Regions from separate parts of the Roseovarius sp. PS-C2 genome, predicted to be linked through region 3. Evidence: riboswitches for the same ligand, from Rfam matches in the RefSeq annotation. Region 3 holds a riboswitch; each other region holds the start of a gene.
The links. A riboswitch is a leader RNA that binds a small molecule or an ion and turns the genes downstream of it on or off. The one in region 3 is predicted to bind cobalamin.
Positions count from the first base shown of each region.

Region 1: linked by a shared signal. The riboswitch ahead of KPG71_RS13915 (CbtB domain-containing protein) and the one ahead of KPG71_RS04920 (hypothetical protein) in region 3 are both predicted to bind cobalamin.
Region 2: linked by a shared signal. The riboswitch ahead of KPG71_RS13740 (TonB-dependent siderophore receptor) and the one ahead of KPG71_RS04920 (hypothetical protein) in region 3 are both predicted to bind cobalamin.

Region 1 is NZ_JAHKSQ010000006.1:342,255-352,795, reverse strand. Features, by position in the region: gene smc (chromosome segregation protein SMC) at 1-1,669, opposite strand, end outside; cobalamin riboswitch at 1,931-2,153, shown strand; gene KPG71_RS13915 (CbtB domain-containing protein) at 2,191-2,355, shown strand; gene KPG71_RS13910 (CbtA family protein) at 2,359-3,042, shown strand; gene KPG71_RS13905 (hypothetical protein) at 3,097-3,597, shown strand; gene KPG71_RS13900 (DUF1636 domain-containing protein) at 3,602-3,928, opposite strand; gene cobW (cobalamin biosynthesis protein CobW) at 4,001-5,053, shown strand; gene cobN (cobaltochelatase subunit CobN) at 5,153-8,872, shown strand; gene KPG71_RS13885 (GFA family protein) at 8,907-9,290, shown strand; gene KPG71_RS13880 (hypothetical protein) at 9,281-9,673, opposite strand; gene KPG71_RS13875 (hypothetical protein) at 9,889-10,541, shown strand, end outside.
Region 2 is NZ_JAHKSQ010000006.1:310,164-320,704, forward strand. Features, by position in the region: gene KPG71_RS13705 (DUF354 domain-containing protein) at 1-835, shown strand, start outside; gene KPG71_RS13710 (YbjN domain-containing protein) at 1,176-1,676, shown strand; gene proC (pyrroline-5-carboxylate reductase) at 1,770-2,585, shown strand; gene KPG71_RS13720 (tRNA-binding protein) at 2,578-2,919, shown strand; gene KPG71_RS13725 (D-glycerate dehydrogenase) at 2,916-3,875, shown strand; gene KPG71_RS13730 (beta-ketoacyl-ACP synthase III) at 3,990-5,111, shown strand; gene KPG71_RS13735 (hypothetical protein) at 5,401-5,859, shown strand; cobalamin riboswitch at 5,947-6,166, shown strand; gene KPG71_RS13740 (TonB-dependent siderophore receptor) at 6,298-8,289, shown strand; gene KPG71_RS13745 (ABC transporter substrate-binding protein) at 8,301-9,146, shown strand; gene KPG71_RS13750 (iron ABC transporter permease) at 9,146-10,126, shown strand; gene KPG71_RS13755 (ABC transporter ATP-binding protein) at 10,123-10,541, shown strand, end outside.
Region 3 is NZ_JAHKSQ010000002.1:311,550-322,090, forward strand. Features, by position in the region: gene KPG71_RS04910 (alpha-hydroxy acid oxidase) at 1-51, opposite strand, end outside; gene KPG71_RS04915 (ATP-dependent helicase) at 172-2,523, shown strand; cobalamin riboswitch at 2,633-2,822, shown strand; gene KPG71_RS04920 (hypothetical protein) at 2,925-3,197, shown strand; gene KPG71_RS04925 (ArgE/DapE family deacylase) at 3,194-4,495, opposite strand; gene KPG71_RS04930 (DUF1127 domain-containing protein) at 4,777-4,998, opposite strand; gene KPG71_RS04935 (peptidoglycan-binding protein) at 5,379-5,912, opposite strand; gene KPG71_RS04940 (2Fe-2S iron-sulfur cluster-binding protein) at 6,126-6,449, shown strand; gene KPG71_RS04945 (VCBS repeat-containing protein) at 6,453-7,286, shown strand; gene KPG71_RS04950 (bestrophin family protein) at 7,347-8,240, opposite strand; gene purD (phosphoribosylamine--glycine ligase) at 8,237-9,502, opposite strand; gene xseA (exodeoxyribonuclease VII large subunit) at 9,576-10,541, shown strand, end outside.

The DNA.
Region 1 (10,541 bases), on a different contig from region 3:
CGGCCTGATACCCCGGCAGAACCATCCAGCCCGAGGGGCCGTCCTCGTCCACTTCGGGAGCGCGCAGATCGTCAGCCAGTGCCGCGCCGAGCGCCTTTTCAAAGCCCTGCTCGACCTGCAAACGATCAAGGATCTGCCCGCCTTCGGCGGTGTCACGATCCACCAGCCGCGCCAATGCAGTCACCTCGGCGGACAGGGCGTTGACCTCGCCTTCGGCTTCGGAGCGTTCGGCGCGCGCGGTTGTTTCGCGCGCCTGTGTTTCGGCGCGGGCGGCTTCAGCGGCGTTCAGCGTTTCCTCGGCGGCCTCGGCAGCCTTGAGCGCGGCGGTTTCGGCGCTCTGTGCAGCCTCGTAATCCTGCCCGGCGCGCGCCAGCGCATCCCTGGCGGATTGCGCCGCACTGCGGGCGCGCTCGGCCTCGGCCTCGCTTTTATGGAGGGTCTTGCGACTGTCCTCCAGAAATCGCTGCGCCGATTGATGCCGTGCTGCAAGACGCGCGACATCCTCGGTCAACTGGCTGAGATCGGTTTCGCGATCCTGCAACACCTGCGCCGCCTCGTGCGAGGCTTCGGCAGCCGCGGCCAGCTTGTCGGACTGTCCCTCGCTGGCCTTGGCCAGTTCGCGGGCCTCCCACTCGAGGCGCTCGATGGTTTCGCCCGCATCCCGGTTCAGGCCCGATTCACGGTCGATATCTCGGCCCAACTGTTCGATCCGGCTGTGCAGGGTTTCGATCCGCGCGCGGGCGTTTTGCTCCTGCTCGTTCAGGGTATCACGCTGCACCTGAAGGCGTTGCAGGATGGCAGCGGCAATCGCCTCTTCCTCGCGCAGGGGCGGCAGGGCATCCTCGGCCCTGGCGCAGGCCTTGGCGGCTTCGCGTGCTGCGGATTCGGCCTGCGCCGCAGCGGTGGTACGATCGCGCAGCTCTTCGTCGGCGCGGGCACGGGCAGAATCCGCTTCTTTCCAGCGACGATAGAGCAACAACCCCTCGGCCTGCCGCAACTCTTCGCCGATAGCGCGATAGCGGGCGGCCTGCCGGGCCTGCCGGGCCAGTTGCGCCAGTTGCCCGGCCAGTTGTTCGATCACGTCATCGACGCGGGTCAGGTTCTGCTCGGCGCCTTTCAGTTTCAGTTCGGCCTCGTGCCGACGCTGATAGAGGCCCGAGATCCCGGCGGCCTCTTCCAGAATGCGGCGGCGGGCCTTGGGCTTGGCGTTGATCAGTTCCGAAATCTGCCCCTGCCGGACCAGCGCGGGCGAATGCGCCCCGGTCGAGGCGTCGGCAAAGAGCATCTGCACGTCACGTGCGCGCACATCCTTGCCGTTGACCTTGTAGGCACTACCCACGTCACGGGTGATCCGCCGCACGACATCGAGAACGTCGCTGTCGTTGAAGCCGGACGGCGCCAGACGGTCCGAGTTGTCGATCTGCAACGCCACTTCGGCAAAGTTGCGCGCCGGGCGCGAGGCGGCGCCGGCAAAGATCACGTCTTCCATCCCGCCGCCGCGCATGGCGGTGGGGCGGTTTTCCCCCATGACCCAACGCAGCGCTTCCAGCAGGTTCGACTTGCCACAGCCATTCGGCCCCACCACCCCGGTCAGACCGTGCGCGATATGCAGGTCCGTCGGGTCGACGAAGCTTTTAAAGCCGGTCAGTCTTAGCTTGGAGAACTGCAAGGGCACCTCGGGCGTGTGATTCCGTCGTTCTGAAAATGTGACGGGGTGCCGGGGCGTCTGTCAACGGCAAACCCCACGATATGGGGACACAGAGGGACTTATCCACAAGATATATGCGAAATTCGGCCATTCCTTGCCTTTCATCGGCCTTGCCCGGACCAGGTTGACGAGGCCGGTGCAGGTGTCGCCCCTTCTTCCCCGCCATGGCGCAGACGGGCGGCAGGCCGTCGGAATCGACCTTGACGGGTTCGAGTCCTCCGGGCAGATTGGTGGGGCAATGGTTCCCATATGAGCGCAAAGCGTTCCGGGAAGAATTGGGAATGACGTGACAGCGGACCCAAACAGGGCGCTTAACCGTCAGCCGCCCCCGCGACTGTAAGCGGAGAGCCACTGCCACAATGCCACTGGGGGTAACACCTTGGGAAGGCGGCAGCACGGCGACGACCCGCAAGCCAGGAGACCAGCCATCGCATGGACCTAACCCGCCGCCTCGGGTGAGAGGCGAAGAAGGAGAAAAGACAATGACCGCACTGGTTCAATCCGCTGCAAAATCTTCCGTTCTGCCGTTCGTGACCGCCATGATACTGGGCCTCGGCATCATCACGATCGCCGGGCACGTTCAGGCCTCGACCCTGCACGATGCCGCCCATGACGTGCGCCACGCCACCGGCTTTCCCTGCCACTGAACCATGTTTCAGAAAATTCTGGCCAGCGCGTTGCTCGCTGGATTCTGCGCGGGGCTGAGTGCGGCCGCGTTGCAGTTTTTTTTCGTGCAGCCGGTTCTGCTCCATGCAGAGCTATATGAAGGTGGCGATCTGATTCATTTCGGCGCCGACGCGGTAAGCGCCAATCCTGAACTGCCGGGGTTCGACCCTGTGCGCGACGGTCTGAGCATTCTGTTCACGGCGCTCATCTACGTGGGTTACGCGCTGTTGCTGATCGCCGCGATGGGACTTGCAGAGGCACGGGGCGTTGCCATCACGGCACGCACCGGGATTCTCTGGGGGCTTGCGGGATTCGTCGCAATCCACTTTGCACCGGCAATTTCGCTGCCGCCCGAAGTGCCGGGCGTGGCGGCTGCCGATGTGGCGCTACGCCAGATCTGGTGGTGGAGCACCGTAGCGGCAACGGCCTGCGCGCTTGCGCTGATCGCGTTCGGCAAGGGCTGGCTGATGTGGAGCACGGCGGCCATCCTGCTGCTGGCGCCGCATGTCATCGGCGCACCGCATCCGGGTGAGTTCTCGGGCCCGGTTCCGCCGGAGATCGCCGCGCTCCTTGCTGCGCGTGCCCTTGGCATCGGATTTTTCGCCTGGGCACTGCTTGGGTTGTTCGCCGGTTACTTCTGGCAACGCGAAGAACAGGCGTCGGCCTGATCCTCTAACCGGCCCCGGCGGATATCCGTCGGGGCCCCATAAACGAGTTTTCTTATGCCTCGGACCTTTGTCTTCCTGCTGATCGGCCTGTTTTTCGGAACCGGTTTCGGCTTTCTTCTTGCGGCGGGCACCGGGGTGCAGCTCGAAGGTCATCATCATGGTGACGACGTGCACGATCATGCCGCGCATGATCATGGCCAGGGCGATATGAACGGTCACGATCATTCCCGTATGGTCGAAGCGGGCACCCCTGTCCCGACGCTCAGGATCGCCTTGCATCCCGATGGAACCCAAAGCCGCAACCTGCATATCGAGGTGACCGGGTTTGCCTTCGATCCCGAAGGCGTCAACGGCCCGCACGTACCGGGGAAAGGACACGCGCATGTCTATGTGGATGGCATCAAGGTCGCGCGCGCCTATGGTCCCTGGATGCAGCTTCAGGCCTTGCCTGTAGGCCCCCATGACATACGTGTCGCGCTATATACCAACGACCATTCCCAACTGGTCAGCAACGGCGAACCGATCGAGGCCACAGCGCAGGTGGTGATCGAATGATGACCTATGCCGGCACCCGGCCCACGAGGCAAGATCGCAAGCGTCCCGCATCGCGGGCGTCTTCGATCCAGCCATCGGCACAATCGGCATACATGGCCGCAAAGGCCAGTGTATCGTCCAGGTCAATCGCGGGGTCGATATCGGCGAAAAGATACGTGGCCTTGCCCGGTGCCGCAAAGGCCACCGAGAGGGGCCGAGCGCAATTCGACATGCAGGCATGGTCCTGCACCTCGAACGCCAGACCCCGTTGCGCCAGCGCAACGCGCAGCCGGGCGGCAAAGCCCTTGCCGTCCATCCCCTCGCATGTTGAACAAACCACGATCCGGTGCATATGCGCCGTCCTTTCACGGGTGCCCTAGGCCAAGGCCACCCTGCTGACAAGCCCTTCTGAGGAGTTGACCAGATGCCCGCAAAAATACCCGCAACCGTCGTCACCGGATTTCTGGGTGCCGGAAAAACCACGCTGATCCGTCACATGCTGGAAAACGCGAATGGCAAGCGCATCGCGCTGATCATCAACGAATTCGGTGATCTGGGCGTGGATGGCGGCATTCTCAAGGGCTGCGGCATCGAGGGCTGCGCCGAGGACGACGTGATGGAATTGTCCAACGGGTGTATCTGCTGCACGGTGGCCGAGGATTTCATCCCCACCATGCAAAAACTACTGGAGCGCGCAGATGCTCCCGATCACATCGTGATCGAAACCTCGGGGCTGGCTTTGCCCCAACCTCTGGTGCGCGCCTTCAACTGGCCCGAGATTTCCACCCGTGTCACCGTGGACGGGGTGATCACGGTGGTGGATGGCAAGGCCGTGACCGAAGGCCGGTTCGCCCATGACATCGCCGCGGTGGATGCCCAGCGCGCGCAGGACGAGAACCTCGATCACGAAACGCCCCTGTCCGAACTGTTCGCCGATCAGGTGGCCTGCGCCGACATGATCGTGGTGAACAAGGCCGATTTGTTGGGTGAGGACGAGGCCACGACCCTTGTCGCGCAATTGCGCGATGACAGCCGCGATGGCGTGCAGGTGGTCAAATCGACCATGGGCGCGTTGCCTGTCGATGTGTTGCTTGGGCAGGGCATAGGTGCCGAAACGGATATGGACGCCCGTCACGAGCTGCATCACCATCATCATGACGATGAGGAGGACGACCACCACCATGATCACGATCACGACGAGTTTGAATCCTTCGTGGTCACCCGCCCCGAGATCAGTGACCCGGCAACCTTTGCCGAGCAGGTTGCCGAAGTGATCCGCGCACACGATATCCTGCGCCTGAAGGGGTTTGCCGCCGTCGCGGGCAAGCCGATGCGCCTGACCCTGCAAGCCGTGGGTCCGCGCGTCGACAGCTATTTCGACCGCCCGTTCGGCACAGACCCGAGGGAAACCCGGCTGGTGGTCATCGGGCAATCGGGGCTGGACCGGACCGCCATCGAACGGGCATTGTCTGCCTGACGGTTACTCTGTGACAGGCCGGGCGTTGTGCGCCCTGGCTCTTTTCCGGCGCAAACGCTCAATGACGCGCCACCGCCGCATGCGAAAGGCTGACTCCTCATGCACCTGCTTGCCGCCACTCCGGGACAGATCGACGACGGGCAAGAGCCCGTCGATCCTGGCCAGACCCCGGCGGATGTCGTGTTCGTCTCGGCTGCCGACACGGAACTGGCCGCGCTGTCCGGGGCGCGGGCCGAGATGGAGACGCCCCCGACGCTGCGGTTGACCAACCTGACCCATTTACAGCATCCGATGTCGGTCGACCTGCATCTGGACAATTGCGCGACGAAATCCCGGCTGGTGATCGCGCGGGTACTGGGCGGCGTCGGGTACTGGAAATACGGGGCCGAGCAGTACGCAGCACGGCTTCACGAGGCAGGCCTCCCGCTGGCACTATTGCCCGGCGACGACAAACCCGATGCGGAACTGCGCGGCCTGTCCACCGTGGACGATGCGGATTACGATGCGCTTTGGGCCTATCTGGTCGAAGGCGGCCCCGAGAATGCCATCAATTTCCTGTCTTACACCCGCGCGATGCTGGAGGGTGACGAAAAGCCCGCCGCTGCCAGCCCGCTGTTGCGTGCCGGGGTCTATTGGCCCGGAGCGGGCGTGGCCGATCTGTTGGCGGCGCAGGAGGCATGGAGAGATGGCGCGCCAGTCGTGCCGTTGGTTTTCTACCGGGCGTTGGTGCAAGGCGCGGGACTGAACCCGATCAACCGTCTGGTCAAGTCGCTGCTGCGCGCCGGTCTGAACCCCCTGCCCGTTTTTGTGGCCTCTCTGAAAGACCCGGTTTCGGTCGCGACGCTGGAGCATCTTTTTGGCGCTGCGCCGCCTTCGGTTATCCTGAACTGCACGTCTTTTGCAGTGGGATCGCCCCATACGGGCGATGACAGCCCCGACAACCCCCTGACCATGCCAGCCACCCAAGGGGCGCCGGTGTTCCAGGTGGTATTGGCCGGCTCTGGCGAAGAGGCCTGGGCCGACGGGCTGACCGGGCTTTCGGCCCGCGACATCGCGATGAACGTGGCCCTGCCCGAGGTCGATGGCCGGGTGCTGTCCCGCGCGGTCAGCTTCAAGGGCGAGGCGTTTTTCGACAATGCAACCGAGTGTCCCATCGCCACTTACCGTGCACAAGGCGACCGGGTGGAGTTCGTGGCCGAACTGGCAAAGACCTGGGCCACCCTGCGTGCCACGCCCGAAGACAAGCGCAAGGTTGCGTTGGTGCTGGCGAACTATCCCAACAAGGACGGGCGGCTGGCCAATGGCGTGGGGCTGGATACGCCTGCGGGAACGGTGCATGTGATGCGCTTGCTGCAAGAGGCCGGATATCGGGTGACCGACGCCCCCGAAGACAGCGATGCGCTGATGCAGGCGGTCATGGCCGGGCCGACCAACTGGCTGACCGACCGCGTTTGGCGGCGGGGCGGCGTGCAACTGTCGATGGCCGAATACCAGATCGAGTATGGCCAGTTGCCGTGGCGTTTGCGCGAGGCCATGGAAAGCCGGTGGGGTCCGCCCGAAGCGGACCCGTTCTATACCCCCGGCGAGGTGGATTGCGGCCATTTCGCCCTGTCGGTTCTGGAATTCGGCAATGTGGTCGTGGGCATCCAACCTGCGCGCGGCTATAATATCGACCCGTCCGACACCTACCATTCGCCCGACCTGGTCCCGCCCCATAATTACCTGGCCTTCTACATATGGCTGCGCCACCAGTTCCGTGCGCAGGCCATCGTGCATATGGGCAAGCACGGCAATCTCGAGTGGTTGCCGGGCAAGGCATTGGCCCTGTCAAAGGAGTGCTGGCCCGAGGCGGTGCTGGGACCGATGCCGCATATCTATCCGTTCATCGTCAACGATCCGGGCGAGGGCACGCAGGCCAAGCGCCGTGCGCAGGCCGTGATCATCGACCACCTGACCCCGCCCCTGACCCGCGCAGAAACCTATGGCCCGCTCAAGGATCTGGAGGCCTTGGTCGATGAGTATTACGAGGCGGCGGGCGTCGATCCGCGGCGCATCGACTATCTGCGCCGGGAAATCCTGTCGCTGAGTTCGGCCACGGGGCTGGACAAGGATGTCGGCCTGACCGGGGACGACGACGAAACCGATCTGGCCAAGCTGGATGCCTATCTGTGCGAGTTGAAGGAGGCGCAGATCCGCGACGGGTTGCATATACTCGGGCAGTCTCCGGAAGGCGAGCAAGAGCGGGATCTGGCCATCGCCCTGTTGCGCGTTCCGCGCGGCGAGGGCAAAGGCAGCGAGGCTTCGCTGATCCGGGCCTTGGCAGTGGATTGCGATGTATCCATCGACCCGCTTGATTGTGATATGGCCACCCCCTATGACGGCCCGCGTAATACGATCCTAGAGGGATTGGACGCCGGCCCTTGGCGCAGCAACGGCGACACGGTCGAGCGGCTGGAATTGCTGGCGCAACAGGCGTTCAACTGGGAAGAAGCGCCTGAACAGTTCCAGCAGACGCGCCCGGTGCTGGAAGAGTTGCACAATAAGGTTCTTCCGATCCTGCACGCATGTGGCCCTGACGAGGGGCGCGGGCTACTGACCGCCCTTGCGGGGCGGTTCGTTTCGCCTGCTCCGTCGGGCGCACCGACACGCGGGCGTCTGGATACGCTCCCTACCGGGCGCAATTTCTACAGCGTGGACAGCCGCGCCGTGCCTACGCCCACCGCCTGGGCCCTGGGGTGGAAATCGGCGAATCTGCTGATCGAAAAGCACCTGCAAACGCATGGTGACTGGCCCCGCACGATGTTGTTGACCGCATGGGGCACCGCCAACATGCGCACGGGCGGGGACGATATCGCGCAGGCCATGGCCCTGATGGGGGTGAAACCGAAATGGGACGCCGCCAATCGGCGGGTCACCGGGTTCGAGGTTCTGCCGCAAAGGGTGCTTGGCCGCCCGCGCGTGGACGTCACCCTGCGCATCTCGGGGTTTTTCCGTGATGCCTTTCCCCAGCTTATCACGCTGTTCGACAGCGCCGCGCGCGCGGTGATGAACATGGATGAACCCGAGGATTTGAACCCCGCCGCCAGCCGTGCCCGGATCGAAGGCAACACCACGCGCATCTACGGTGCCAAGCCGGGGGCCTACGGTGCGGGCCTACAGGCGATGATCGACGAACGGTTATGGTCCGACAAGGCCGATCTGGCAGAGGCTTACCTCACATGGGGCAGCTATGCTTATGGCGCACAGGAGGACGGTCGCGCAGACCGCGAAGGGTTTGAAAACCGTCTGCGGCAGACCGAGGCCATCGTGCAAAATCAGGACAACCGTGAACACGACCTGCTGGATTCGGATGATTATTACCAGTTCGAGGGCGGTGCGGCGGCGGCGGTCAGCACCTTGCAGGGGCAGGACCGGCCGATCTATCACAACGACCATTCCCGTCCGGAACGCCCGATCATCCGCACATTGGAGGACGAGATCGGGCGCGTGATCCGATCACGCGTGGTCAACCCGAAATGGATCGAAGGGATCAAGCGGCACGGCTACAAAGGGGCGTTCGAGATCGCGGCGACAGTGGATTACATGTTCGCCTTCGCAGCCACCACCGGCGCGGTACGCAGCCATCACTTCGATATGGTCGAGGCGGCGTTTCTCGAAGACGAAAACACACGCGATTTCATCGAAGAGCACAACGCCCCCGCCCTGCGCGAAATCGCACTGCGCCTGCACGAGGCAATCGAACGGGGCATGTGGATGCCGCGCTCGAACTCGGCGCGCGCACGGATCGAGGCGGTAGTGAAAGGCCGGAGCACGCCATGATCAAGCGGGGCCGAGAACGGGCAAGGAGGCACCCATGATACGAAAAGGTCATTGCCTGTGCGGCGCAGTCACGTTCGAGCTGGACGGCGGCCATAACTGGATCGGACATTGCCATTGCGATAGTTGCCGCCGCGCGACAGGCGCACCTTTGGTCACGTTTGTCGGCCACCCCGACGGCAATTGGCAGTGGACCGAGGCAGAGCCGAAACACTATGAATCCTCGCCCGGCAACCACCGATATTTCTGCGCAACCTGCGGGAGCTCGGTTGCCTACCGTTCAGACCGCGAGCCGGATGAGATGCATTTTCATGCGGTGCTGCTGGACGATCCCGACACGCTGTCACCCGACGAAGTCTTTCACGCGGACGAGCGGCTGTCGTGGGTTCCCGAAGCGCTGCCGGGGTGCCCTCAGGGATAAGGGCGGCATTCCAACGCGCCGTACCCGTCTTTCAGGTCATAGGCATCGCATTCGAGATCCAGCGGGAAAATCGGCCTTGGCGGCGACCCGGCACCGCAATCCAGTCTGGCCACGAAGACCGCCTGATCGCCCTCCAGCCGACTGACGGCGCAACCGCTGACCCGTTCGATCGCGGCCACTGCGCGAGGCGCTACAACAGCGGGGCGCGGCGCCCATTCCATATTCAGCCGGATCGCCTGTGCCCGGTCACCATCCACACGCACGTCAAAGGTGCTTTGATACACCGATATACGTATGGGCTCGGCCCCGCGAAACGCGGGGCCGGGCGTGTTGCAACCTGCGACGAGCAGGCAAATCACCAAAAGCACCGAGTAACGCAACATCACGGCAACATGCGCATAGTCGGTTAACAAATCGTTAGCGCAAGCCTGGGTTCTCCGCGACATTCCACCCCAGATACATAATTTTTCCAGAATGTATCATACATTCCAAATTCACTATGTGAATGCAGGAGCCACCTATGACGCAATGTACCACACGACCCGCTGACACATATTCGCCACTTTACTTTCTCGCGTCTCTTGGCGCGGGGGGATTGGTGGTTACCTTCTTCATGTACCTGATGTTCTGGGTCCCATACCAAGGCCGTCCCGTACCGGTGTTCGAGGACGTGACCGGCGCCCTGGCCTCGGGTGGCCCGGCCTTGCAGGCCGGCATCGTGATTGCGTTGATCGGCATCGCGGCGATGGCCTTTCTGAACGTCAAATTGCTGATCTGGAACGTCGCCGCCTTACGCGCCTTCCAGAAGACCGAAAGCTACGTGGCACTACGCCAAAGCAACGGCGAAACCACCCTGTTGGCGGCGCCGCTGGCCAGTGCGATGACGATCAATGTCGGCTTCATTGTCGGGCTGGTATTCGTGCCTGGCCTTTGGAGTATCGTGGAATACCTGTTCCCGATGGCACTACTGGCCTTTCTGGGCCTCGGAATCTGGGCCTTGCGACTGATCGGCGGTTTTCTGGGCCGCGTGTTGACACAGGGCGGCATCTTCGACGTCACCGCTCACAACTCGTTTGCACAGCTTCTGCCCGCGTTCGCCATCTCGATGGTGGGCGTCGGCCTGGCCGCCCCGTCGGCCATGAGCGGCAACACCGTGACGGTAGGTGTCAGCCTTGTACTGAGCACCTTTTTCGGGGTCACCGCGATCATCTACACGCTGGTCGCCGCGATCACCGGCTTCAACTCGATGCT
Region 2 (10,541 bases), on a different contig from region 3:
GCGCCGCAATCTTGCTCTCTGGCGTATCGTCCGACGTGACCGGCCGGATCTGATGCTTGGCTTCGGCGGCGTTTCGGTGTCACAGGTCGGATGGTTGACGGGCGTGCCGTCCCTGATCGTCTACGATAGTGAATACGCGACCCTGCAAACCCGGCTGGCCTGGCCGTTCCTGACTCGCCTGATCGTTCCTGGCGACTATACCGGGAAAACACCCGTGGGGCGTACCGAATACCTGCCCGGCACCAAGGATTTCAGCTATTTTCATCCCTCGGCCTTCACGCCGGATCTCGACGTGGCGAAATCCCTCGGGTTCGATCCCGAGCGGCGGAATATCTTCATGCGGCTGGTGAAGTGGGGGGCCAACCACGACATCGGCAAAACCGGCCTCAGCGAGGATCAGCTTGGTCAGCTGGTTGCACGCCTTGCCCCGCTCGGAAAACTGCATGTCAGTGCCGAGACGGACGCGCCGGACATCGTTGCGCCCTATCTTTTCCGTGGCGATCCTCAGCTCATTCACCATCTCATGGGGCACTGTGATCTTTATGTGGGCGAAAGTGCGACCATGGCCTGCGAAGCCGTCGCGTTGGGACTGCCGGCGATTTATGCCGGTGTCGATTTTTGGGGATATGTGGCCGGGCTGGCACGTCGTGATCTGATAACCTGTGTGCAGCCTGGAGATCGCGATACGCTGGCGGATATTGCAGAGGCCCGGCTTCTGGATCATTCGGCATTTGCGTCGGCGCGAAAGCGGTGGCTGGGTGAGGTTCCCGACTGGGCCGAGGTTGTCGTCCGGCGGGCGGTCGAACTGGCCGGTCAGGCCGCTTCGGAACGATAGGCGCGCAGGACGTACGCCCGGCGTCCGGTTTGCGTCCACAATGGACGCACCTTTCCTTCAGGCCCCTCGGTTTCGTACAAAACCCGCGTACACATCGTACGTTTCGTACGAAACGGCAGGGGGCATGGGCGGTCGGGCAGAAAAGGTGCCCGATCTTGCGGCCTTTTTCGAGTCATCCACAACTTATTGCGGTTATCCCCAACAAATAGCTTTACAGGTGCTTCCAAACTGCGCACCATATTTAGTAGGACAGGTGGAATTCTCCCCTGTCTGTTGAGCAGGCACCTAGCGCTTGGGGCGCTGCCAAGCCCCGGCGCTACGTAAAAAACGAGGTGGCGCCATGGCATTGTCCGAGCAGTTCTTGCAAGAAGACCTTCATCCCATTGATATCGTTGAATATCTCGCTGAACACCACGAGTGGGATTTCGACAGGATCGCTGACGATCAGATCGCCATGGCGGTCGAGGGCCAATGGCGCACCTACTCCATCACCCTCGCCTGGTCGGCCTATGACGAAACCCTGCGCATGGTCTGCACCTTTGAAATGGAGCCGCCAGAGGGTAAAATTCCTGCGCTATATCATATACTTAACGATGTTAACGATCAGTGTTGGGCCGGCGCGTTCACCTATTGGGCCGAGCAGAAGCTGATGGTCTATCGCTATGGTCTGGTGATGACGGGCGCGCAATCCGTCAGCCCTGAACAGGTCGATACGCTGATCCGTGCCGCCGTCACCAATGCCGAGAGATTTTATCCGGCATTTCAATTGGTTATCTGGGGCGACCAGCATCCGAAGAACGCTATTCAGGCCGCCATTGCCGAAGCCTACGGCCGCGCCTGACCCCACCACCCCGCAGGGCGCCATTGCAGAGACCCGGCGCCCCGCGTATCTCTTGCCTTGGGAATTTTGCGAACAGGCAAGAGGGATTTAGTCATGGATATGCAGGACCTAGCCCGCAAAGGCCTTGTTTTATTGGGGTGTGGCAAGATGGGCTCGGCCATGCTGCAAGGCTGGCTCGATGGCGGATTGCCCGCCGGATCGGTCTGGGTGATCGACCCCAACCCGTCGGACTGGCTGCAATCCAGTGGCGTTCACATCAATGCCGACCTGCCCGAAACCCCCGCCATCGTCCTGATCGCCGTCAAACCGCAGATGATGGGCGATGCCCTGCCCGCCATCGCGGCTATGGGAAACGGCGAAACCCTGTTCGTTTCGGTCGCGGCGGGAACGCCGATTTCCTCTTTTGAACAAGCACTTGGCGCGCAAAGCCCGATTATCCGCGCGATGCCCAACACCCCCGCTGCCGTGGGCCGCGGGATCACCGCCATCATCGGGAACGATCATGCAAAGGCCGGGCATCTGGACATGGCCGAACAACTGCTTGGCGCGGTGGGACAGGTGGTGCGTCTTGATACCGAGGACCAGATGGACGCGGTAACCGGCGTGTCCGGCTCCGGCCCGGCCTATGTGTTTCACATGATCGAGTGCCTGGCCCGTGCCGGTGAAGCGCAAGGGCTGGCACCCGATCTGGCGATGCAACTGGCCAAGGCGACTGTCGCCGGGGCCGGGGCTCTGGCGGAGGCTGCCGATGAAACGCCCGCGCAGTTGCGGGTCAACGTCACCAGCCCCAATGGCACGACACAGGCGGGGCTTGAAGTTTTGATGAATGAAGACAATGGCTTGCCGCCATTGATGACAGATACGGTCCGGGCCGCTGCCGACCGTTCAAGGGAGTTACGCAATGACTGATCTGATCGGTGTCGAGGATTTTCTCAAGGTCGATATCCGTGTGGGGACCGTGGTGCGCGCCGAACCTTTCCCCGAGGCGCGCAAGCCCGCGATCAAGCTGTGGATCGATTTCGGCCCGGAACTGGGCGAGAAGAAAACCAGTGCCCAGATCACCGCTCATTACACGCCCGAAGACCTGCAGGGGCGGCAGGTGATCGCCGTGACCAATTTCCCGCCGCGCCAGATCGGGCCCTTCATGTCCGAAGTTCTGGTTCTGGGCCTTTCGGATACGAATGGCGATATCGTGCTTTTGGGGCCGGATAGCAGCATTCCCAACGGGGAGAGAATGCATTGAGCCGTGTTTACATGACCCGCCCGCTGCCCGAGGCGGTTCTGACGCGGGCGCGGGAGTTGTTCGACGAGGTCGAAGTGCGCGACGACACCGCGCCGCTGAAGATCGGCCAGATGCGCGCCGCCCTGACGCTCTATGACGGGGTGCTGCCAACGCTGGGCGATATGTTCTCGGCCGAGGTGTTTCGCGATGCCGAAAGTCCACGCTGCAAGGTGCTGGCGAATTTCGGGGTGGGCTATAACCATATCGATGTGACCGCTGCCAAGGCCGCCGGGGTCATGGTGACCAACACGCCGGGCGCGGTCACCGACGCAACCGCCGACATCGCCATGACGCTGATCCTGATGAGTGCGCGCCGCGCCGGAGAGGGTGAAAGGCTGGTGCGCGCCGGTGGTTGGGCTGGATGGCATCCGACGCAGATGCTGGGCCTGCATGTCACGGGCAAGACGGTGGGCATTATCGGTATGGGCCGGATCGGCCAGGCCATCGCGCGCCGTTGTCATTTCGGGTTCGGCATGAACGTGATCTATTACAATCGCTCCGAGAAGGATCTGGGCTTTGATGCCGACCGTGCCGACACGATGCAGGATCTGGCCGCCAGGGCGGATATCGTCGTGGTGGCGGTGCCGGGTGGGGCCGAGACGCATCACCTGATCGGCGCCGATCTGTTCGCCGCGATGAAACCCACGGCGCATTTCGTCAACATCGCACGCGGCGATGTGGTGGACGAGGCCGCGTTGATTGCCGCTCTTGGGAGCGGGCAGATCGCCGGGGCGGGGCTGGATGTCTATGAAAATGAACCGAAGGTGCCCGATGCCCTGCGCGCCCTGGAGAATGTCGTGCTTTTGCCGCATCTGGGAACGGCGGCGCTGGAGGTGCGCGAGGCTATGGGACTGATGGCGGTGGAAAACCTGAGCGCGGCCCTGAATGGTGAAACACCTCCCAACCTGATATCCTGAAGGCTGCCCTGATCAATACGACCGTCAGGTTCGGGGACGCCCTGCCGCGTCGTCACACTTGACGCGGGGGCAGGGCTGCGTTGATCTTGCGGGACGTTTTGGAAAGGTCCGCCAATGTTTCAGCCCGCGATCACAGGCTCAGGGGTTTTCACGCCCGATCAGGTCATCACCAATGAAGAACTGGTCGCAACCTTCAACGCCTATGCCGAGGCGTTCAACGCCGAGAATGCCGCCGCCATCGCTGTGGGCGAGGTCGAGACCAAGGGGATGTCATCGCCCGAGTTCATTGTCGGTGCGTCCGGGATCGAACAGCGCTATGTGATGGACAAGACCGGGGTTCTGGACCCGGCGGTCATGCACCCGTTGCTGCGTCAGCGCAGCGATGACGAGTCTTCGATCATGGCCGAAATGGCACTGGATGCATGTGGCAAGGCGTTGAAACAGGCCGGGTGCGAGGCCGGCGAGGTCGATCTGGTGATCTGCGCAGCTTCGAACCACGAGCGCCCCTATCCGGCGATTGCGATCGAGATACAGCAATTGCTGGGTGCGGGCGGTTTCGCGTTTGACATGAACGTGGCCTGTTCCTCGGCCACGTTCGGCATTCAGGCGGCGGCTGACATGATCCGGTCAGGGTCGGTGCGCCGTGCGCTGGTGGTGAACCCCGAGATATGTTCGGGCCATCTGGAATGGCGCGACCGCGATTGTCATTTCATTTTCGGCGATGTCTGCACCGCCGTGGTGCTGGAACGGGCCGAGGACGCACGGGGGGCGCATTTTGTGATCCGCTCGACCCGTTGTGCGACGCAATTTTCCAACAACATCCGTAACAACAACGGCTTTCTGCGCCGTACCCGTCCCGACGGAATGGCGGATCGGCGTGACATGCAGTTCATGCAGGAGGGTCGCAAGGTGTTCAAGGAGGTGCTGCCGCTGGTGTCGCGCCATATTGCGCAGCATCTGGAGGAGGACGGCGTTGCGCCAGATGAATTGCGGCGTCTTTGGCTGCATCAGGCCAACAAGTCGATGAACGATTTCATCGGCAAGAAAGTTCTGGGGCGTGTCCCCGCCCCCGAGGAACAGCCGAACATTCTTCAGGACTACGCCAATACATCGTCCGCAGGGTCGATCATCGCGTTTTCCAAGTATTCCGATGACCTTGAGAGCGGGGATAACGGCCTGATCTGCTCGTTCGGCGCGGGCTATTCCGTGGGGTCGGTTCTGTTGGAAAAGGCCTGATCCGAATGTTCGGCTGCGACGGGTTTTGGAGGATCAAGGTGGGGTGGGGTCCGGCCCCGCCTGTGCACACCTGTTGGAAGTCGCCTTCCGGGGATGACAGATGCGCCATTGGCAAGGGCCGGGCCAAAACCCTGACCCCACCCCGCCCCGCAAGGGGTTGCGGGGCATTCGGAACCCGGCTCTGAAAGACCTCGGGATTGCCTTATCAGTTACATTTCGAGATAAAGCGCTAAATGGGAAAACCGCTTTGGGATTCCCCGCGTAAGTGGGCGCCTTTAAGGATGAGTGCATGTCGACAATTGGAAGTTACCTCAAGAAACACACTGAGGCGCTGGTCAAGGACGTGGGAATCGAGCCGGCATGCCAGTTGACCGGCAAGTCCAAGGCAACCTTGGGGCGTTATTATTCCGACCATGACGAGCACGCAGACCGCTTTATGCCGATTGACGCCGTCGCAGCCCTGGAAGAGGCTGCTTCCTATCCGCATGTAACGGGTGCCTTGGCTGAATTGCAGGGGATCGGGCTCAATTTCAATTCGGAGCGCCGGAATACAGAGCGAACGGGTGGAGTGAACAGCGACGTGATCGCCCTGTCTCAGCGGTTCGCCATGTTGATGGCGGAATACCAGCAATCCATCGAGGACGGCGTTATCACGGTCAACGAGGCCAAGCGCTTGCTGCGCGAAACCACGCAGCTTCAGCAGGTTCTGATCGACATGAAACTGCATCTCGAAGAAGAAACCGGCTAGGGGCATGGTGTTCTGGCGGCGGCTGGGTCCGGCGTGATCGGGCATCGTACTGCCGTCTTTGGGCTTTCCAGTATATTCGATTCGGTTTACACATCGCCTTGCTTCGGTCCGGGCAGCTTTTTCTGTCCGGTGAAAAGGGAACACGGTGCGGTGCCGTTACAGGTGCCAATTCCGCGACTGCCCCCGCAACTGTAAGCGGCGAGCGAAGCCGGACCAATGTCACTGCCCTGGCCTGCGCCACGGCGGGAAGACCCGGCCAAGCCATGACCCGCAAGTCAGGAGACCTGCCGAAGTGATCACCCTGTCCGGGCGCGGGGCGCGCGCTGGACAACGGAATTTTCCGTCAGTGGTGGCATTTCACCGTCGGCGGAGGATTGTGTTCTTCCTTACGACTTTCGTTCGAAACGGGCCTGTACGGCCAAGGAAGGGGCAAAAAACATGCACCTTAAATTTCTGGCATTTCTACTGACCGGTTCCGCGCTGTCGGCACAAGCGACGTTTGCGCAAGAGGTTATCGACCTCGACCCGATCATCGTATCCGGTGGCCTCGCACCGGTGAGTGCATCCAAATATGGGCGTGCCGCGACCGTGATCACCGCCGAAGACCTCGAGGCGCGCGGCGTGGCATATGTCTCCGAAGCGCTGCGTGCCGTGCCGGGGGTATCGGTCTCTCAAACGGGCACATTGGGCGGGCAAACGGTTGTGCGATTGCGTGGCCACGAAAGCAACCACACCCTTGTACTGATCGACGGAATCGAGGTCGCCGCGCAGCAAACCGGCGATTACGATTTCGGAGGGCTGGTTGTCTCTGAAATCGAGCGGATCGAGGTGCTGCGCGGGGCGCAATCGGCGCTCTATGGATCGGAGGCGATCGGCGGGGTGATTTCGATCACCACCAAGCGCGCGACCGAACCGGGCGTGACAGGGCGCGCAGCGTTTGAAGTGGGGTCGGACGGGAGCACGAATATCGAGACTGCTCTGAGAGCCAAGGGCGCGCGTGGAGAGTTGAGCTTTTCGACCGCGCATCGTGATTATGGCGGGTTCGATATTTCCGGCGATCCGGGCGGTCTGGACGATGGTGGCCAGAACGTTACGTACAACCTGAACGCACGGTATGACCTGACCGACACCGTGACGGTCGGAGGCACTTTGCGTTATGTGGACCGGCGCACTGATATCGACATCTTCAACTACGCAGCCCCGACACGGGCGGCTTTGGTGACAGACGGGATTGGGCAGTCGGAGGCGCAGGAAACCTATGGCGCGCTTTTCGTCGATGCACAGCTTTGGGGCGGGCGGCTGTCAAACCGGCTGACTTATTCCTTCTCCCATATCGACCAGCAGGGCCGCAATGGCGCTGGAATCAAGGATCAGGATAACACGGGCACGCGCAACAAAATCGCTTATCAGGCTACGCTGGCGCTGGATGCCGCGACGCTGGATGCGTCCAGTCACAAGCTGAGTTTCGCTGCCGAGTTCGAGCGGCTGACCTATCGTGAAAACGATGCCAGTATCGTTTTCATGCCCGGACAGCTGGTCAAGCGCGAGCAGGAGCAGGCGGCATATGCACTGGAATATCAGGGCGATTTCATCAACGGCTTGTCTGTTCAGGCGGGTGTGCGGCATGACGATAATGACAAGTTCAGCGATTTCACCACCTATTCGCTTGGCGCATCGTACCTGTTGGCGAACGGAACGACGCGTTTGCATGCCTCCTATGGCACCGGGGTGCAGAACCCCACGTTGATCGAGCAGTTTGGTTTTGCCACTGATTTCGCGGGCAACCCGAACCTGAAGCCAGAGCAAAGCGAGGGGTGGGATATCGGGATCGAGCAGCGGTTTCTGGATGGTCGCGGCGTGATCGACGTGACTTGGTTTGACGAAACCCTGACCGATGAGATCGGTTCGCGCTTCGATCCGGTGATCGGCAAGACCGTTCCGGTGAACAACAATGGGAAAAGCGATCGGCGCGGGCTGGAAGTGTCGGCCAGTCTGGACGTGACCGACCGGCTTGGTGTGTCACTCGGCTATACATGGCTGGATGCGAACGAGCCGGTTTCCGTTCCTGTGATGGGCCGCATGACCGCTGTCGAGGTGCGGCGCCCGGAACACGAACTGTCGCTTGGGGTGGATTACCGCCTGCCCAATGACAAAACGCAATTTCGACTGGACGTAACCCGTGTTGCGGGCCTCTACGATATGAACTTCAAAACGGCGAGCTTCTTGCCCGGCGGTGTCCCGAGCGATGATTTCGACCGGATCAAGCTGGACGATTACACCGTGGTCAATCTTGGGTTCACCCATGATATTAATGACCGTGTCCAGTTGACGGGACGGATTTCGAACCTTCTGGATGAAAAATACGAAGAACTGGAAGGCTATGCCACACAGGGGCGTACCGTCTATTTCGGTGTGGCGGCGAAGTTCTGAAAAGGATCGGCATGACGCGCATCCACAGGATATTGGCAGGCACCGTGGCCCTTTTAGTGGCTGCGGTGCAACCGGTGCAGGCCGATGCGCCGGGTCGTGTCGTGTCGATCAACCTGTGTACCGATCAGCTGGCGATGCTGCTGGCCGCGCCCGGTCAGCTTTTGTCGGTGTCGCATGTGGCAAGCGATCCCCGGTCATCGGCCATGGCCAATCAGGCCGGGAGCTACAGAATGAACCACGGGCTGGCCGAGGAAATCTATGTCTTGCAACCCGATCTGGTGGTTGCCGGAACGTGGACGCCGCACAGCACGGTTTCAATGCTGGAACGCCTTGGAGTGCCGGTGGCCGTGTTTCAGCCTGCGCGCACTCTGGCCGATATACGTGAAAGACTCGTGCAGATGGGCGAGGTTCTGAAGCGTCCGGCTGTCGCCGAAACCATGGTGGCCGAATTCGATGTCCGGCTGGCCGCGTTGCAAGAGGACGTGTCAGATCGCCCGCGTGCAGCGTTGTATTATGCCAACGGTTATACGGCGGGGGATCAAACTTTGGCCGGGCAAATCCTGTTGGCTGCCGGGTTTGCCAATGCCGCGGACGAAGCGGGGTATCGAGCGGGCATGAAGATGCCGCTGGAGATGTTGGCCATGATCGCCCCCGAAACAGTGATCGCCGCACGCCGTTATCCGGGCGGATCGCGCTCGGAGGAGATACTGGATCATCCGGTGCTTGGGGCGCTTCGGAGCGGTTCCACGATGACGGCCATGACCGATCAGGATTGGGTTTGCGGGACACCCTATGTGTTGCGCGCGGTCGAAGACCTGGCTCGGACCCGGCGTAGCATGACGGGAGCGGATCGATAATGCGACTGGTGCTGCCTCTTGTCCTTCTCTTGTTCGGGTTGTTTGCGGCGTCTTTGTTGATCGGACCAGCGGGAATAGGCGTGGGGGAAGGTCTTGGCGCCCTGTTCACGATGGATGAAAGCCCGCAGGCAATGGTGATGCGTGAAATCCGCCTGCCACGCGCATTGCTGGCCGTGATGATCGGGGCCGGTCTGGGAGTGTCGGGGGCGGCGATGCAGGGGTATTTGCGCAATCCCCTGGCCGAACCCGGCTTGATCGGTGTGTCGGGCTCCGCCGCTCTGGGGGCGGTGATCGCAATTCAGACCGGGGTGGCCACGGCCTTTGCGCTGGCCTTGCCAATGGCGGCATTGGCCGGCGCCTTGGGCGGCGTTTTGGTGGTCGTGGCGTTGGCCGGACCGCGAGGCACGTCACTCACGCTGATACTGGCGGGTATTGCGGTATCGGCTATGGCCGGGGCTCTGACCTCGCTGGTGTTGAACCTGTCGCCCAACCCCTTTGCCGCCAGCGAGATCGTGTTCTGGATGATGGGATCGCTGGCAGATCGCTCGATGACGCATGTATGGCTGGCGTTGCCGTTCATGGTGATCGGCGGCGGTTTGCTGGCTGCAACGGGCCGTGGCCTTGATGCCATGACCCTGGGTGAGGATGCCGCCGAGGCGATGGGGATCAGCATGGGACGGTTGCGGCTTGCGGTTGTCGTCGGCACCGCCTGTATCGTCGGGGCGGGAACGGCGGTTGCCGGGGCCATCGGTTTTGTCGGGCTGGTCGTGCCGCATGTGTTGAGGCCCTTGGTGGGGGGCAGGCCGGGGCGGCTGTTGTGGGCGTCGGCGCTTGGCGGGGCGGCAATGCTGTTGGCCGCCGATATTGCGGTGCGCATCGTGCTGCCCGAACGTGACCTGAAGCTGGGTGTGCTGACGGCACTGGTCGGCGCACCGTTGTTCCTGCATCTGATCCTCAAGCTGCGGGGGACGCGGATATGACACTGATGGAGCTGACCAACCTGTCGGTCACCTTGCGTCGGCGCGACGTGATCCGTGACGTATCGCTGTCGGTAGGCAAGGGCGAGTTCATCGGGTTGATCGGTCCGAACGGGGCGGGCAAGACGACGCTGATGCGCGCGGCCCTCGGTCTGATCCCGTTTGTGGGGGGCAGTTCACTTGCTGCGGTGCCGCTGGCCGAACGGGCGAGGGCCGTCGCATGGATGCCGCAACAGCGCGAGATTGCTTGGCCCGTCACGGTTGAAACGCTGGTCATGCTGGGCCGAACGCCGCATGTCGGGGCATTGGCCAGCCCCACCGATCATGACCGTTCTCGGGTGGATGCGGCGATCCGTTGGATGGGGTTGGACGACATGCGCCACAGGGCCGCCACGCGCCTTTCCGGAGGAGAGCAGGC
Region 3 (10,541 bases):
GGCGCGGGCGCGCAGGTCGCCGAGCGCGGGGTATCGGGAATGCAGATCCATGACGCGACTGTAAGCGCGTCCCCGGTATTGTCCAGTGCCGGGACGGAGAGGCGCAAGGCCTTGGAACAATCCCTGAACATTCTCTTTAACTCGAATTTAACCCGCGCTATCCTGAGCGGCATGAGCAGTTATGACGAATCCGACGCCTTCGACGGCGCCAGCCTGTCCGCGCGCGCCCTGGCGGCGCGGCCGATGCCCTATCTCGACGATCTCAACCCCGAGCAGCGCGCGGCGGTCGAGGCGCTGGATGGCCCCGTGTTGATGCTGGCCGGGGCGGGGACCGGGAAGACCAAGGCGCTGACCACCCGTATCGTGCATCTGCTGAACACCGGTTCGGCCCGTCCGAACGAGATTCTGGCGGTGACATTCACCAACAAGGCGGCGCGCGAGATGAAAGAGCGCGTGGGCCGGATGCTGGGCGAGGCGGTGGAGGGAATGCCGTGGCTGGGCACGTTCCATTCGATCTGCGTGAAACTGCTGCGCCGCCATGCGGAACTGGTCGATCTGAAATCGAACTTCACCATTCTGGACACCGACGATCAGGTTCGCCTGCTCAAGCAGTTGATTCAGGCGGCTGGCATTGACGACAAACGCTGGCCTGCGCGGCAATTGGCGGGGGTGATCGACAACTGGAAAAACCGTGCGTGGACACCGGATACGGTGCCTGCCGGCGAGGCATCGGCGTTCGATGGCAAGGCCCCGGCGCTGTATCGGCAATACCAGACCCGCCTGCGTGAGCTGAACGCGGTGGATTTCGGTGACTTGCTGTTGCATGTGGTCACGATTTTCCAGCAGCACGCGGATGTGCTGGCGCAGTATCAGCGCTGGTTCCGTTATATTCTGGTGGACGAGTATCAGGATACCAACGTCGCGCAGTATCTTTGGCTGCGGCTGCTGGCGGGGGGGCACAGGAATATCTGCTGCGTGGGGGACGACGATCAGTCGATCTATGGCTGGCGCGGGGCCGAGGTGGGCAACATCCTGCGCTTCGAGAAGGATTTTCCCGGCGCCACGGTGATCCGGCTGGAGCAGAATTACCGCTCGACCCCGCATATTCTGGCGGCTGCGGGGGGCGTGATCGCGGCCAACAAGGGGCGGCTTGGCAAGGAGTTGTGGACCGACGCGCCCGAGGGCGAAAAGGTGCGCCTGATCGGCCATTGGGACGGCGAGGAAGAGGCCCGTTGGATCGGTGAAGAGATCGAGGCGATGCAGCGCGGCACACGCGGGATGCGGCCCATCGGGCTGGACGAGATGGCGATTCTGGTGCGCGCCAGCCACCAGATGCGCGCCTTCGAGGATCGGTTCCTGACCATCGGCTTGCCCTATCGGGTGATTGGTGGGCCGCGGTTTTACGAGCGGATGGAGATTCGCGACGCCATGGCCTATTTCCGGCTGGTGGTCAGCCCTGCAGACGATCTGGCCTTCGAGCGGATCGTGAACACGCCCAAGCGCGGGCTTGGCGACAAGGCGCAGCAGACGATCCAGCGAATCGCGCGGGAGAATGGCGTGTCGTTGCTGAATGGCGCGGCCCTGGCGGTGGAGCAGGGTGCGATCAAGGGCAAGGGCGCGCAGGCGCTCGGCAAGCTGGTGGTGGACCTGTCACGCTGGGGCCGGATGACGGGCGATGCGGACCTCAGCCATGTGGAGCTGGCCGAGATCATCCTAGATGAATCCGGCTACACGGAGATGTGGCAGAACGACAAGACGCCCGAGGCTCCGGGGCGTCTGGAGAACCTCAAGGAACTGGTGAAGGCGCTGGAGCAGTTCGAGAACCTTGGCGGGTTTCTGGAGCATGTCAGCCTGATCATGGACAACGAAAGCGACGAGCAGGGCGAGAAGGTGTCGATCATGACCCTGCACGCCGCCAAGGGGCTGGAATTTCCCGCCGTGTTCCTGCCGGGGTGGGAGGATGGGCTGTTTCCCTCGCAGCGCTCGATGGACGAAAGCGGGCTGAAAGGTATCGAGGAAGAGCGGCGGCTGGCCTATGTGGGCATCACGCGGGCCGAGGAACTTTGCACGATTTCCTTTGCCGGGAACCGCCGGGTCTATGGGCAGTGGCAATCGCAATTGCCCTCGCGCTTTATCGACGAATTGCCCGAGGCGCATGTCGAGGTGTTGACCCCGCCGGGGCTGTATGGCGGGGACTATGGCGCGGCGGCGGGCGGTGCGGCGCAAAGCGGGCTGGAGCAGCGCGTGGCCGAGGCCAATGTCTATAATTCGCCGGGGTGGCGGCGGTTGCAGGAACGTGCCGCCGAGCGGCCCGCCAGCCAGCCGCGCGGGGCGAAATCCAGCGTGATCGACGCGCAGGCCGTCAGCGCTCATACGGTGGGCGAGCGGGTGTTTCACCAGAAATTCGGTTATGGCGCGATCATCGGAATCGAGGGCGACAAGCTGGAGATCGATTTTGAAAAGGCGGGCGTCAAGAAAGTGGTGGCGCGATTCGTCATGGGCACGGACGACGTGCCGTTCTGATCCCGTTCTCACAAGCCGCGCGGAATATTTCGAAACGGACGAGGGTTGCGGCGTGTCGGTGGCCGGCCGGAAATGGCGTTTTCACAGCTTGCGCGACTCGGCGTTCCGGGGCACTCTCAAACTCCGAGGTGCCCGCATAATGCGGGAGAATTGGGAAGCCGGTGAAACTCCGGCGCTGCCCCCGCAACGGTAAGGATGGGGGATGCGGCACAAGGCCACTGGACGCGTGAACAGGTCCGGGAAGGCGCTGCATCCGATCTCTCCAAGCCCGGAAACCAGCCTTGGACAACGTCAAGCTGCGGAGGGCGGTGCGGACGGGGGAAACCGGCGTCCGGTTTCGTTTCGTTCACATGGTCCTTTGCCCCAGATCGGCCCGGGGTGTGGCCGAAGGAGTGAACGAAATGAGTGCAGGCCGCATTCTGAGCGGATTGGAAACCAGCGACGCAACCGGGGCCGAGGCCGAGGCGGTGGCGCGCATGGGATTTCTGGAATGGGTTTTCGCCGAACCGGACGCGGTGACCGCACGGGCGGCGCAGGTCGCACTGGACTGTCCGGAGGCGCGCAATGCGGTCAGCCCGGCGGCGCAGGCCTTTGTCGGGTTTCTGAAACAGGCCGGAAGCGGTGGCGCGGCGCGCCCGGTGCGCCGCAGGCGGCGGGCGCTGGCCCTGCATTAACCCCCTATTGGTCGCAATCCGCACCAGTCGGCGATGAACAGGGCGATCACCTCGGTGCAGCGTTGCATCGAGGCGAGATTCACCTTTTCGTCAAAGCCGTGGATGCTGTCGGCTTCGGGGCCGTAACACAGGCTGGGGATGCCGTGGTAGAGCCCGTAAAACCGCGTGTCGGTCAGGGCTGTCCATGACTGATCCTCGGGTTTGGCCTGCCCTGTGGCGGCGGCATGGGCGCGGGCCAGCGCGGCCTCGGGGGCGTCGGCGTTTTCGAGCGCGTAACCATCGGCCATGAACCCCGTCCATTCGATTTCGGGCGGGGTGTCGCGCAGGAAGGGGTGGGCGGCGGCGGCTTTTTCGACGGTATCGACGATTTGCGCGCGGCGCGCCTCCACGTCATCGCCGGGCAGCAGGCCCATGCGGCAATCCACGTCGCACCAGGCGGGCAGGCTGGAGGTCCAGTCGCCGCCCCGGATCATACCGGCGTTGAAATTCAGCGGGTGCGTGACTTCGCGGTAATGCGGGTGATTGGCGGCTTCGGCATTCCAGTCGTTCTCCATGTCCTGAAGCGCGTTGATGAGGTGCATCGCGGCGGTGATCGCACTGGAACCGGTGCCGGCATAGGCCACATGGGCGGGCCGTCCGCGCACCTTGAGGCGGAACCAGATCGCGCCGACCTGCGCGCGCACCAGCCCGAGACCGGTGGGTTCGGGGATGAAGGCGCAATCGGCGCGATAGCCGCGCGCGAGGGTGGACAGCGCGCCGAGGCCCGAGCTTTCCTCTTCGACGACCGATTGGTAATGCACCCGGCCCGCCGGGGCATGGCCCGCCCGGCGCAGGGCATCGACGGCGAACAGCGCCGCGACCTTACCCGCCTTCATGTCGCCCGCGCCGCGCCCATACATCCAGCCATCGCGGATTTGCGGATCATAGGGCGGCGTTGCCCACATTTCATGCGGGCCTTCGGGCACGACATCGAGATGGCCTTGCAGTATCAGAGAGCGCCCGCCGCCGGTGCCGGGGTCGAGTGTGCCGACCACCGAGCGGATATGCGTGACCTCGCCGTTGCAATCGCAAAATCCCGGCTGGTCCCGCAGTGCGGCTGTCGGAACGCTCCAGTCATCCACGTCCCAATCGCGCTCCTTCAGGGCCTTGGCCATGAAGTCGAGCGCGGGGTCTTCCTGTCCGCGTGTGCTGGGGATGCGGGTGAAATCGGCCAGAAATTCGGTTTGCCGCTCAAAACCATCGGCGACGGCGTCGATGATGGCCTGACGGATCGAAGGGGTGTCGGCGGAAAGGGTCATGTTTGCTGTCCCGTGCTGTTCACCGGGATACGAGCAGGTTGGGCCACTCTCCGTCAAGTGTCTGGCACAAAAAGAAAACGGCGGCGCCAGGGAGGAGGAGAGGCGCCGCCGTTCCATCTTACGAGCGGCCCAGGGAGGAGGAGAGGGCCTATCGCAATCTTTTGGGTCTGGATGTGACCCGGGTCTTTAGGGCGGCGGCTCCTAAGGGAGGAGGAGGGGAGCCGCCGCCATTGACAGGTGCTTCAGGGAGGAGGAGAGAAGCACCTGAACTCGAAAAATCTTTAGTTCTGAATGCCGTATACGGCTTCCAGTGCGGCGGAGCGCAGGCCCGAGCGGTGCAGGCCGAGATCGGCCAGCGAACGGTCGTCGAGGTTCTGCAACTCGTTCAGAGTGGCGCGATAGATGCGGTAGTCGGAAAAGCGTTGCATCAGGTGATGCAGAGCGGCACTGATTTCCAGTCCGAGGCCGGTTTCCGTTGCGCGGGTGTAGTTTGCGAAAGTCATCGTCTTGCGTCCGAATTTAAGTGGTGAACACCGTTTGGGTGTGTGTGTGTCTTGCTGTTGACCTCAAGATACGCCGATGCTGCGTGTGCACAATACCCCGCGTGATCAATGCTGCTATGCAGAAAATGCATAAGAAAGGCTGACCTAAGGTTAAGCGATCATTCGATAATTTTGGCGGTTGGCGAACGCCCATATGCGCAAGGCCGATCCGTGCGCCGTTCTGTTGAGCGGAGCGCACAGAGCGCAGGCGGTTTCGGGACGATTGCGGGAAATCGGCCACCGGACGGCTGTGGCATTTCGATCACACTGCCATGCGGCAACTGCGAAAGGATGTGCGAATCGATGGGCCTGCCCGGACCGAATCCGGCGTTATGCGACGCTCAGCCGGGGGACAGCGGGTCTTCGACAACGGCAAGGCCCAGTTGCCGGGCGGACTTAAGCGACAGGATGCCCGAATCGAGCCCCTGCGGCGCCTGAAACGCGCGTATGGCGGCGCGGGTGCGGGGCTCCATGCGGCCCGTGACCGGGCCACGGTAGTGACCCCGCACCTTGAGCGCCCGTTGCAGCGAGGCGATGAAATCGGGGGTCAGTTCGCGGGGGCAGGGGGTTTGAAACCACGTCACCTTGCGTTCGCGCAGGATCGCCTGACGGGTTTCCGTTTTGTAGATCGCGGGTTGGAGCACCGTGCCGTCGTCGAGAACCTGCGCCGGTTGCAGCAGGACCTGCCGGGTCTCGGTCTCGATCACGGCGGGGGCGGTCTCCTTGCCCCAACAGGTGCCGGGGGGCGCACCCGGAGGAGCCTCTTGCAGGGTTTGCACGATCTCGGGGTCATTCATCGCCGACGGCACGTCCGGGTTGCAGGCCATCAGCAAGCCACAGGCCAGCAAGGCGGGAAAGGCGGTGCGGGAGATCATGCTCGGGCCTCGGAGGCGTTGTTTTGCAATACCCTAGCGGTTTTGGGCCCGGCAGGAAAGCCGGGCTGTGCGGTGCGCGTTGGGGAACAAAGTGAGAATATGCGGATTTTGTCGCATCTCTTTTCCCGAAAGGTCGCAAATGGGGCTGGTCTGGCGGGGTCGGCTTGTCTAGGTAACGGGCGTGTCTGCCACATCAAGGGAGAACAGGAGTTCATGGCGAAGATCACCTATATCGAGCATAACGGGACCGAACATGTGGTCGATGTGGCCAATGGCCTGACCGTGATGGAAGGCGCGCGTGACAACAATATTCCCGGCATCGAGGCGGATTGCGGCGGTGCCTGCGCCTGTTCGACCTGCCATGTCTATGTCGATCCGGCCTGGGTGGATAAGCTGCCCGCCAAGGACGACATGGAAGAGGACATGCTGGATTTCGCCTATGAGCCCGATCCCGAACGCTCGCGCCTGACCTGCCAGCTCAAGGTTACCGATGCGCTGGACGGGCTGATCGTCCGGATGCCCGAGAAACAGATCTGAACGATGCGGACGGGGCCAGCGATTGCAGGCCTTGCCGCGCTGTTCGTCAGTGCCGCCACCCCGCTTGCCGCGCAGGATGTGACCAAGCCGCGCGGATCGGGCCGGGGATGTATCCATACAGAGGGACCGCCCGGAAGCTCCGTCGCGCGATCGGCGCAGCGGCCCGTTGCGCTTGCGTGGTTCGCCGGGCGCAGCACGGCCTATGATCACGGGGTTCTGGGCGATAGCGTCGAGGCGACGGCGCTATATGTCGGGATCGTGCCGCCGGGCCAGGGCAAGGCGGCGTTTTGTGATTCCGTATCTGCCGGGCCCGACAGGGTTTTCGAAGACACGAGCCCAAGGCTGGCGGACCTCGATGGCGACGGGCGCAACGAGGTGATCGTCGTCGCCTCGCATGTCCGCTATGGGGCGCGACTTGAAATCTATGGCTATCGTGCGCCGGGGCGGGATTTCACCCTGCTGGCCCATACGCCGTATATCGGACAGGCCCATCGTTGGCTGGCCCCGGTGGGCGCGGCCGATCTGGATGGCGACGGGACGATCGAGATCGCCTATATCGACCGTCCGCATTTGGCGAAAACCCTGCGCATCTGGCGCTATGACGATGGGGCTCTCGTTCCCGTGGCAGAGCGAGCCGGGTTCACCAATCACAAGATCGGCTGGGATTTCATTCCCGGCGGGATTCGGGAATGCGGGTCGCGCGCCGAAATGATCGTGGCCTCGGGCGACTGGTCGAGGGTCATGGGCGTCGGGCTGACGCAGGGCAGGGTCATCGCGCGCGATCTCGGTCCTTATACCGGACCGGACAGCATGAGCGCCGCACAATCCTGCCGCTGATCTTCACCGTTCCGGAAATACTCCGGGGGTGCGGGGGTTGGCCCCCGCGATATACATGCGTCAGCTCAGGTAATAGTTGTCGGGCTTCACGGGCGGCGGGGCCTCGACCCCCAGATGCGGGGCCATGCTGATTTCGATCGTGCGGCACATGGCGTCCAGCGGCAGGCCGTTCACCGTTTCCCCGAAGGGATGGGCCAGTTCCTCGGTCACTTCGGCCAGACCGAAGAACACATAGGCGACCATGCAGACGAAAAGCGGTGTCATCCAGCCGGCGGTGTCCATAAGCGCGAAAGGCAGCAGCAGGCAATAAAGATAGGTCGTGCGGAACACCAGCAAGGAATAGACATAGGGCAGCGGGGTGGTTGCGATCCGCTCGCATCCGGCCTGCGCCAGGGCGATGTTGGCCATCCGTTCGCCAAGCGCCCTGAGGCCGAATCCGTCGATTTCGCCCTTGGCCCTGGCGGCCTGCAATTCATGGGTCATTCTGTTCAGCACGCCACAAGGCGGGTGCGGCGTGTCGCTGAAGGTCTCGGCGGACCAGTCATTCACGCGGCTGTGGTCGCTGAGACCGCGCAATTGGATGCGGTGGTGATGGATAAAGGCCAGTGCCAGCCGTTGGATGCGCTCGCGCCGGGCCGGGTTTTCGATGAACAGTTCGGTTTCGCGGGGCAATGCGCGCATGTCGGCCACCAGCTGCCCCCATAATCGGCGGCCTTCCCACCAGCGTTCGTAGGCGGCGTTGTTGCGAAAGCCGAGGAACAGCGAAAGCGCGACACCGAATACGGCGAATGCCGCAGGGCTGGTATGAACGAGGGTGAAAACATGCTGATCTATTGCGACCAGCCCCGCCGCGATCAGGGACATGCCCAGAATGCGGGGCAGGATGGCAGGCAGGACCGAGCCGCGCAGCGCAAACAGCAACTGCATGATGCCCGGTTTGTCACGCAGGATCATCCAAGCGCGCGCCAGCCAATGTCACGGCGGCAGAATCCTTCGGGCCAGTCGATCCGGTCGACCATGGCATAGGCGCGGTCGCGGGCCTGTTCCAGCGACGCCCCGCGTGCGGTGACGTTCAGCACCCGACCGCCCGAGGCCAGGATCTGCCCGTCCTTTTCGGATGTTCCGGCGTGAAAGACCATGTGAAAGCTGTCCTCGGCGCAATTGTCCAGCCCCTTGATCACGCTGCTCTTTTCATAGGCGCCGGGATAGCCCCTGGCGGCCATCACAATGGTCATGGCATGATCGTTGGCCCAGTTGACCCGTGTTTCGGCCAGCCGCCCTTCGGCGGCGGCCTGCATCAGGTCCAGCGCCTGCGCGCCGAGGCGCATCATCAGCACCTGGCATTCCGGATCGCCGAAGCGCACGTTGTATTCCACCAGACGGGGCTGGCCGTTTTCGATCATCAGCCCGGCATAAAGCACCCCCTGATAGGGCGTGCCGCGCCGGGCCATTTCGGCCAGCGTGGGTTTGACGATTTCATCGAGCGCCTTTTGCGCGATCTCGTCGGTCAGAACCGGGGCGGGGGAATAGGCCCCCATGCCGCCGGTATTGGGGCCGGTGTCGCCCTCGCCGACGCGCTTGTGGTCCTGTGCGGTGCCGATGGGCAGGGCGGATTCACCGTCGCAGAGCACGAAAAAGCTGGCCTCTTCGCCGGTCATGAATTCTTCGATCACCACCTCGGCGCCTGCCGCGCCGAACTCGCCGCCGAACATGTCGTCGATGGCGGCGAGCGCCTGATCTTCGGTTTCGGCCACGATCACGCCCTTGCCGGCGGCCAGCCCGTCGGCCTTGACGACGATGGGCGCGCCCTGTGATTTGACATAGGCTTTGGCGGCTTCGGCATCGGTGAAATGGGCATAGGCCGCCGTGGGGGCGTTTGCCGCATCGCAGATGGCCTTGGTGAAGCTTTTCGAGGCTTCCAGTTCCGCTGCTGCCTGCGACGGGCCGAACACCAGCAGCCCGGCATCGCGCAGCCGGTCGCTGACGCCTGCGGCCAGAGGGGCCTCGGGGCCGACGATGACGAAGTCGATGGCGTTGGCCTCGCAGAAATTGACCACAGCCGCGCCGTTTTCCACATCGAGGCTGGCGCATTCGGCGATTTGCGCGATCCCGGCATTGCCCGGCGCGACGATCAGCTTGTCGCATTTGGGGTTCTGCATCACCGCCCAGGCCAGCGCATGTTCGCGCCCACCACCACCGAGGATCAGGATATTCATGCCGCCACTCTCCTGCTTGGCCTTGCCTGACAGGCGTTCTAAGGTGGCGCGCAGGCAGACACAAGGCGCAGGCATGTCCGATCTGATCGACGACCGCATGGAAGGCGAAAACGCCCCGGAATTTTCAGTCTCCGAGATTTCGGGGGCTGTGAAACGCGTGATCGAGGGCGAATTCGCCCATGTCCGGGTCAAGGGCGAGGTCGGGCGCGTCAGCCGGCCGCGCTCGGGGCATGTATATCTGGACCTCAAGGACGATCGTGCGGTGCTGGCCGGGGTGATCTGGAAAGGGGTCGCATCGCGCCTGTCGGTGCAGCCCGAGGAAGGCATGGAGGTGGTGGCCACAGGCCGATTGACCACGTTTCCGGGGCAGTCGCGCTATCAGATCGTGATCGAGGATATCAAACCGGCGGGCATGGGCGCGCTGATGGCCATGCTGGAAAAACGCAAGGCGCAACTGGCCGGTGAGGGGCTGTTCGCGCCCGAGCGCAAGCGCCCCCTGCCGTTCCTGCCCGAGGTGATCGGGGTGGTGACCTCGCCTTCGGGGGCGGTGATCCGGGATATCCTGCACCGGCTGCGGGATCGTTTTCCGCGCAAGGTGTTGATCTGGCCCGTTGCCGTGCAGGGCGAAAAATGCGCACCCGAGGTGACGCGCGCCATCGAAGGGTTCAACCGGCTGACGCCCGGCGGTGCGCTGCCGCGTCCCGACCTTCTGATTGTGGCGCGGGGCGGGGGCAGTATCGAGGACCTGTGGGGATTCAACGAGGAATCGGTGGTGCGCGCGGCTGCGGCCAGTGAGATACCGCTGATTTCCGCCGTCGGGCACGAAACGGATACGACCCTGATCGACTTTGCCGCCGATCAGCGCGCGCCGACACCCACGGCGGCGGCGGAACTGGCGGTTCCGGTGCGGCTGGACCTGCTGGCGTGGCTGGATAATCAGGAGGCGCGTCTGACCCATGCGCTGACCTCGGGGGTTACGGCGCGTGGCCAGCGGTTGCGCGATCTGGCGCGTGCCTTGCCCCGCCCCGAGCGTCTGCTG